DNA from 3 places in the Alteromonas sp. G5_S2_22_S1 genome. Region 1 is predicted to be linked to each of the others. Evidence: predicted binding sites of a transcription regulator. Region 1 holds the regulator's gene; each other region holds the start of a gene.
The links. Region 1 encodes sigma-54, which starts transcription at its own class of promoters, with help from an activator protein. Its sites were predicted from a motif close to GTTGGCACGNNNNTNGNNT; they were not measured.

Region 1 (2,276 bases):
GATGTTCTCGTTATTTTTGGCAGCGATATCTGCGATGATCTCAAGAATTCGTTTTTTACTATTACACTGAACCGCACACTCGGTGCGGTCCAGACTTACGATGGCTTGTATATCCATACTTATTTAACTACTAATGTTTTTTCAGTTTTTCCTTATGCTTGATTACCTGCCGGTCGAGTTTATCAACCATGCTGTCAATCGCCGCATACATGTCGGTATTTTCTGAGGATGCGAATACTTCAGCGCCACTTAAATGAACGGTCGCTTCGGCTTTTTGATTTAATTTTTCAACGTTCAGGATGACATGCACATTAGAAATGTGATCAAAGTGACGTTCAAGTTTGCTGAACTTCGTATCGACATAATTACGCAAAGAGTCGGTGATTTCGACATGATGACCAGTAAGGTTGATTTGCATATTTCGTCTTCCTTATATTATTAAGCCTGTTTAAATTAGGCTCTTGCGTTGGTTCGACGGCGGGATCGACAATGATTCCCGGTATTTTGCTATTGTTCGCCGGGCAACTTTAATGCCTTGTTCGGCCAACAATGAAGCAATCTTGCTATCGCTTAGTGGCTTGCTCGGCTTTTCAGCCGCCACTAGCTTTTTGATCAATGCACGAATCGCGGTAGATGAGCACTCACCACCAGACTCTGTTGCTACGTGGCTAGAGAAGAAGTATTTCAATTCAAATATACCACGTGGTGTATGCATATACTTTTGCGTTGTGACGCGTGAAATCGTTGATTCGTGCATATCTACCATTTCTGCTACATCGTTAAGCACCATAGGTTTCATCATTTCCGGGCCATGTTCAAAAAAGCCCATTTGCTGTTGCACAATACAGTTTGCCACCTTCATTAAGGTTTCGTTGCGAGATTCAAGGCTCTTAATGAACCACTTAGCCTCTTGCATGTGTGAGCGGATGAATTGTGAGTCGCTACTATTTTTGGCACGACGACTCATTGCAGCGTATTGTTGATTTACGCTCAACTTAGGCAGGCTGTCGGGGTTAAGCTCAACCACCCAACGGCCATTCTTTTTGGCGACCGAGACATCAGGAATAACGTACTCAGGCTCTTTAGTAACTAAAGCACTACCTGGGCGAGGATTCAAGGTTTGTAATAAACGCATTGCCTCGCGCAGCTGATCTTCCTTCAAGCGGCTCTTACGCATTAACGTGCGATAATCTTTACTGCTTAATAGGTCTGAATATTCTTCTATAAGCTGTTTGGCTTCGTTAAGCCATGGTGTGTCTTCTGAGAACTGGCGCAGTTGCACCATTAGACATTCCTGCGGCGAGCGGGAGCCCGAACCAATGGGGTCGAACATCTGAATACGCTTAAGTACGCATTCTATTTCGTCCATTTCTATAGGCTCTTCCATATCCTCAGAGTTTACCGCGTCAAGAATGTCTTCAAGGGTCACGGTTAAATAGCCAGACTCGTCAATAGAGTCGATAATTGCCGTAGCAATGGCGCGGTCAGTATCTGAGAAATGGGTCAATCGCATCTGCCACGACAAATGTTCCTGAATATCCTCGGTGGTTTCGCCTTGAAATATTTGTTCATCGTCATTTGAAGGACCTGGCGCTGGGGCCGATGACGCTGAATAGTATTCATCCCATGTGCTGTCGATAGGCAATTCATCGGGAAGGTCGTTTTTTTCTAACGCGTCACCCGCTTCCAATGTATCGCTAGACGCTGTCGCAGACGCTTCTGTCACGCTATCGTCGCTATCGATATTATTTTTTTCTACTTGCGGCTCGTCGTTACCTTCTTCAACTTCCAATAAAGGGTTTGAATCGAGGGCTTCTTGAATCTCCTGCTGAAGATCAAGCGTAGATAGCTGCAGCAGTTTTATCGCCTGCTGAAGCTGGGGTGTCATGGTAAGTTGTTGGCTAAATTTTAGCTGTAAAGATGGTTTCATCTACGTCTTATTTAAATGCTCTAAATTGAATACACCAGAGCGAAATTGAAAAATGACAATTCAGTTACACTAACTATAGCCTGAATTGTTCGCCTAGGTATACATCCCTTACTTTTTGATTACTTAAAACCTGTTCCGCTGTTCCTTGCGCGATAAGCTCGCCATGACTCACAATGTACGCTTTCTCACAAACATCCAATGTTTCTCGCACGTTATGGTCGGTGATAAGGATTCCAATACCCCTATCTCGAAGATGCTGTATTATCTTCTTTATATCATTAACTGATATTGGATCAACACCAGCAAACGGTTCGTCTAATAAAATAAATTGCGGATTAGCTGCTAG
Region 2 (2,276 bases), on a different contig from region 1:
GCACTTTCAACCGTTGCAGTAGCCAGTACTGAACCACCGTTAAAACCGAACCAACCCATCCACAGAATGAATGTACCTAGCGTTGCTAGCGGTAAGTTTGCACCAGGAATCGCATTTACTTTACCGTCTGCTGTGTATTTACCTTTACGTGCACCAAGAACGAGTACACCAGCAAGCGCTGCTGCAGCACCAGCCATGTGAACAATACCTGAGCCTGCAAAGTCAGAGAAACCAAGGTCGCCAAGGGTATACATACCAAATACCGCTTCGCCGCCCCATGTCCAAGCACCTTCCATTGGATAGATAAAGCCCGTCATAACTACAGCAAATGCAAGGAAAGCCCAAAGCTTCATACGCTCAGCAACCGCACCAGATACGATAGACATTGCTGTAGCAACAAAAACCACTTGGAAGAAGAAGTCAGCAGAAGGCGCATAAGTCGCTGGGTCTTCGGCAACACCGGTTGCACCGTCACCCATAATGCCACTTAGGAAAGGACCCCAATCGCCACCACCGTACATAATGCCGTAACCGCAAATCATGTACATGGTGCAAGCGATAGCAAATAGTGCCACGTTTTTAGTTAGAATTTCTGTGGTGTTTTTAGCTCGAACAAGACCCGCTTCAAGCATCGCAAAACCTGCAGCCATCCACATTACCAGTGCACCGCAGATTAGAAAATAAAAGGTATCTAGCGCATACCCAAGTTCAAAAGTGATTTCCATTATGGTTTTCTCCGCAAATATATCGTTGTGGCTTACAGCGCGTCGCTATCCGACTCACCAGTTCGAATACGAACGGCGTGTTCAAGGTCATAAACAAACACCTTGCCGTCTCCAATTTTGCCTGTTTTGGCAGCGCCAACGATGGCTTCTACCAGGCGCTCTACTTGATCATCCTGAACAGCAATTTCCAGTTTGACTTTAGGTAGAAAATCCACCTGATATTCCGCTCCGCGGTAAAGCTCAGTGTGTCCTTTTTGACGTCCAAAGCCTTTCACTTCGGTCACGGTCAAGCCGTCGATACCGATTTCTGAAATGGCTTCACGAACATCATCTAGCTTGAACGGCTTGATGATCGCTGTGACTAGTTTCATGAGTTGCTCCCAGTTTGTTTTGGTTATTCTGTGTTAATGGTCGAATATCTAACTACCCGAAGATAAACCAAGAGCCATGCCACAAATATTTACCATTTAAAATCAGCTAGATAGGCAATTCACACATACGCTTGCACAAAAATAATGCACAACAATGGTGCATGTTGAAAAAAATGCCCAGTTTTGAAGCGATACGAGGCAATATTGAGGTGAGCCGACTAAAAAGTACGATGAATTTAGGATGGAACTATTCGATTAAGCCTGTGGTCTGTTAATAATATTATGACCACTATCACTCCCGCATTTTCAGCGCCTGAGCGCTATATACAACATCATACCGTTGCTAAGAAAACGGCATGGCGCCCGTTATTGATTTCAGGTTTAGTACACGTGATTGGGGTTATCTTGGTCGTCATACTTTCTCAGCTGAGCATTGATACTCAAAAAAAACGCGCCACTATGTCTAAGCAAACGGCCGAGATAAACGCCAAACTGTATTACCCGCCCGCCCCGAAACCCCAGTCTCTCCCCCAACAAAGCAAACCGGTAGAGGCTTCCCGAAACACGCCAGAAACCAGGTTAAAACCTGTCATTTCAAAGCGTACAGAAGCAGTTGATACTAAAGCTAAAATTACAGAGCGCCCCGCCCCTCAACAGAAAGAGAATACAAAGGCAAAACCGCAAAAAGCCCCCGTCGACATTAAGCCCACTAACACACCGGCAACGCCCATACCTAGGCTTTCACAGGATGCAAATCGGCGCGCTGGCTCGCTAAATCTATCGGTAAAAGACGGTTCGGCCCTTTATTTTGAAAAGTATCACAGGGACAAAGTCGCTGAAGATGCTGAACAGGCAGCAAGCGCATTTCAAGAGCGCAAAAACAGCCCGAAACTCGGCGGACCAAGCACACAGCAAATACAAGCCGCCGAAAATAAACGCCCGACTAAACGCGTGAATTGTAGTAGTAACACTAACAAAACACTGGCGATTTTAAGCGGAATTACCGGTGGCACCTTAGAATGCACCAAAATGGACGATCACAAGCGTTTTATTGACGCTAGAGTCAATAAACTCCCGAAAGACGAAAAGCGAAATTAGCTGTCGCGATCTGCCATACCCAAATAAACAGCAATAGCCCAAGCGCCGCTACTTTCTCTTAAAAAACTTAGGTGGTTGCCCG
Region 3 (2,276 bases), on a different contig from region 1:
TGCAAAGTCTTGCTTTTATCAATACGCAAGTCGTTTTACTGATTGCCTTAAAAAGCGGCACTAAAAGCGCAAAGGTTTAAACGGGGTTAATACACTAAGACAGGGGCGGACTTGCGAAAAAAGCCAACTATGGGCGTTACCCATCATTGGCTTTATAGATGTTAATGGTTTTGATACGAAGGGCTATTACATCTTCATTTCTGCATGACCATCGATATCTAACAGGTTCAGCTCTTCAAGCCCGGCAATTGACGCTTGCATTTTTCCTTCAGCATAATCAGCCTGTTTCAACACTTTACACAAAGCATCGCCTTTTTCTTCTAATGCGGCGGCTTGACTCTCAAGACGATATTCTAGGTCTTCACCCCAACGTTCCATTTTTTCTTCGAATTCAGACATATCGCCGCCTTCCCATAGCATCTGAGTACCTACGGCTATTAAAATTCTGCCTATCGACTCGCTAATCAATGACTCTATCTGGGTTTCAAATTCTTGTTCCCAGCTTTCGTCAAACCAACCTGGCTCATCGAACTTGGTTGAATCGACACGGATATTACCCGCTTCATCATAAAATGAGGTGTTGAGCTTAGCGTCGAGCGAGTCAAAGAGTTCACGAAAGTCGTCGCCCATTTGGTCGCCGCCAAGGAGCTCTGTGAATACTTCAGTTACCGCGACATTAGCAATCTCTAAACCTTCACTGGCAATGTTCAGTGTCATTGGAATGGCCATATCTATATTGTCGTAGTATTCACCCACCCACTTTTTTTGCTCGCGATTAAGCGACACAGCTTCGCCGTTAACGGTCATATTGTGTTGAGCGTCTATGCTCATCACCGAGCCATTATCCATGGTTACGGTTAAGTCGCCTTGATAGTATTGAATGTGACCATCAAGCTCCATATCACAGCTGTTGGTCTGAAAGTTCTTATCGTGTGCAAGTGCCTGTCCACTGATTAAAGCGCTGGTGATGGCAACTGAAAGTAATAGTTTGTTAGACATTGTTCATTCCTTATTTCACTAATAACACGGTAGTGCGCGTGCAAAATGTAGTTCGGTATAGCCAGGGCTTGCTAAAAGCGGCGGCGATAGCCTGTTTGCAAAGAATAGAGCAATGCTCTTGCCATAATTTAAAGATTATATTTTTCAGTGGGTTATGTTTTTTTGAAAGGGCGGGAAATATAGGCGGCTTCATTTTTTGGCGAATATAATAATAAATTAGCCATTTTGACTAAGATCAATTTATGCCTTTTACGGCATATTTAAACCCATCCAAGCATGTTCAAATCTTAATTATTGGTGCATAATACCGCCAATAATTTTAAGGGGTTATCACAATGGCTGATTGGATTAATGCAATTATGTTTGGTGTTGCGCTAATTGCCTTTACGCTAGGGCTAAGCAGCATCGTTATGGGCTTTATGACTGCTAAAGCAGGTGCTGAAGGTATGCAGGAAAAAATCGAGTACGGTTTTTTTGGCGTTACAGGTTTGGTGCTTTGCATGCTGATGGCCTATGCCTTAGCTTAAGCAAAAAGCGTTATGAAAAAACCGGCTTCAAAGCCGGTTTTTTTACGTCTGTAAAACAGTTATTGATGGTTACGCTTTCGGCGTGCTGTGAGGCTCTGCAGGCGTGTTTACACTACGCTCTGTCCTTTCATCGGCACTTCCATCAGAACTTTCACTTGTACTTTGCTTGGCACTATTATCAGCACCTTGCCTGGCGTTCACCTTTGCCTCTTGCTGATAGGCACTGTGCTCGCGGTGGGCTAAAAGCGAGAGGTGACCGTCTCGCTGGTAGGCGCGTAGGTCGAACAGGTCAAGCATGGCCATGACGTGGTCGAAAATATCCGACTGTACTTTCTCGTATTTGACCCATTCTTTTTCTGCGCTAAAGCAATAAATTTCTAAGGGCAAACCTAGCTCATTAGGGGGAAGCTGCCTAACCATAAGCGTAAGCTCTTGGTTGATATTCGCATGCTTGCGCAAATAGGCTTCTAAGTAGGCTCTAAACGTACCGATATTGGTTAGCTTGCGGTTATTGAGTAAATCCGACTCATCAATGGAGTAATCCCTGTGATAAGCACGCAGTTCGTTTTTCTTTTTATCGATATATTCGTTGATATAACGAATTTTTGAAAAGCGGTCTAACATATCTTTGTCGCAGAGTTTGATAGAGTGCACATCAATATAAATGGCGCGCTTAATTCTGCGGCCGCCGGACTCCTGCATGCCTCGCCAGTTCTTCACCGCTTCAGTAGTAAGGCTATAAGTAGGTAG

Region 2: a site for sigma-54 is predicted at 1,162-1,180, ahead of glnK (P-II family nitrogen regulator). Genes of this name have one in related genera too.
Region 3: a site for sigma-54 is predicted at 1,107-1,125, ahead of ACTRWF_RS13350 (DUF2884 family protein). Genes of this name have one in related genera too.

What each region holds. Positions count from the first base shown of each region.
Region 1 covers NZ_JBQKUJ010000002.1:238,453-240,728, forward strand. The annotation lists gene ptsN (PTS IIA-like nitrogen regulatory protein PtsN) at 1-117, opposite strand, end outside; gene hpf (ribosome hibernation promoting factor) at 131-418, opposite strand; gene ACTRWF_RS03255 (RNA polymerase factor sigma-54) at 449-1,930, opposite strand; gene lptB (LPS export ABC transporter ATP-binding protein) at 2,004-2,276, opposite strand, start outside.
Region 2 covers NZ_JBQKUJ010000019.1:38,810-41,085, reverse strand. The annotation lists gene ACTRWF_RS16845 (ammonium transporter) at 1-725, opposite strand, end outside; gene glnK (P-II family nitrogen regulator) at 758-1,096, opposite strand; gene ACTRWF_RS16835 (hypothetical protein) at 1,379-2,194, shown strand; gene ACTRWF_RS16830 (AraC family transcriptional regulator) at 2,243-2,276, opposite strand, start outside.
Region 3 covers NZ_JBQKUJ010000012.1:31,821-34,096, reverse strand. The annotation lists gene ACTRWF_RS13350 (DUF2884 family protein) at 187-999, opposite strand; gene ACTRWF_RS13345 (hypothetical protein) at 1,335-1,526, shown strand; gene ACTRWF_RS13340 (mechanosensitive ion channel domain-containing protein) at 1,596-2,276, opposite strand, start outside.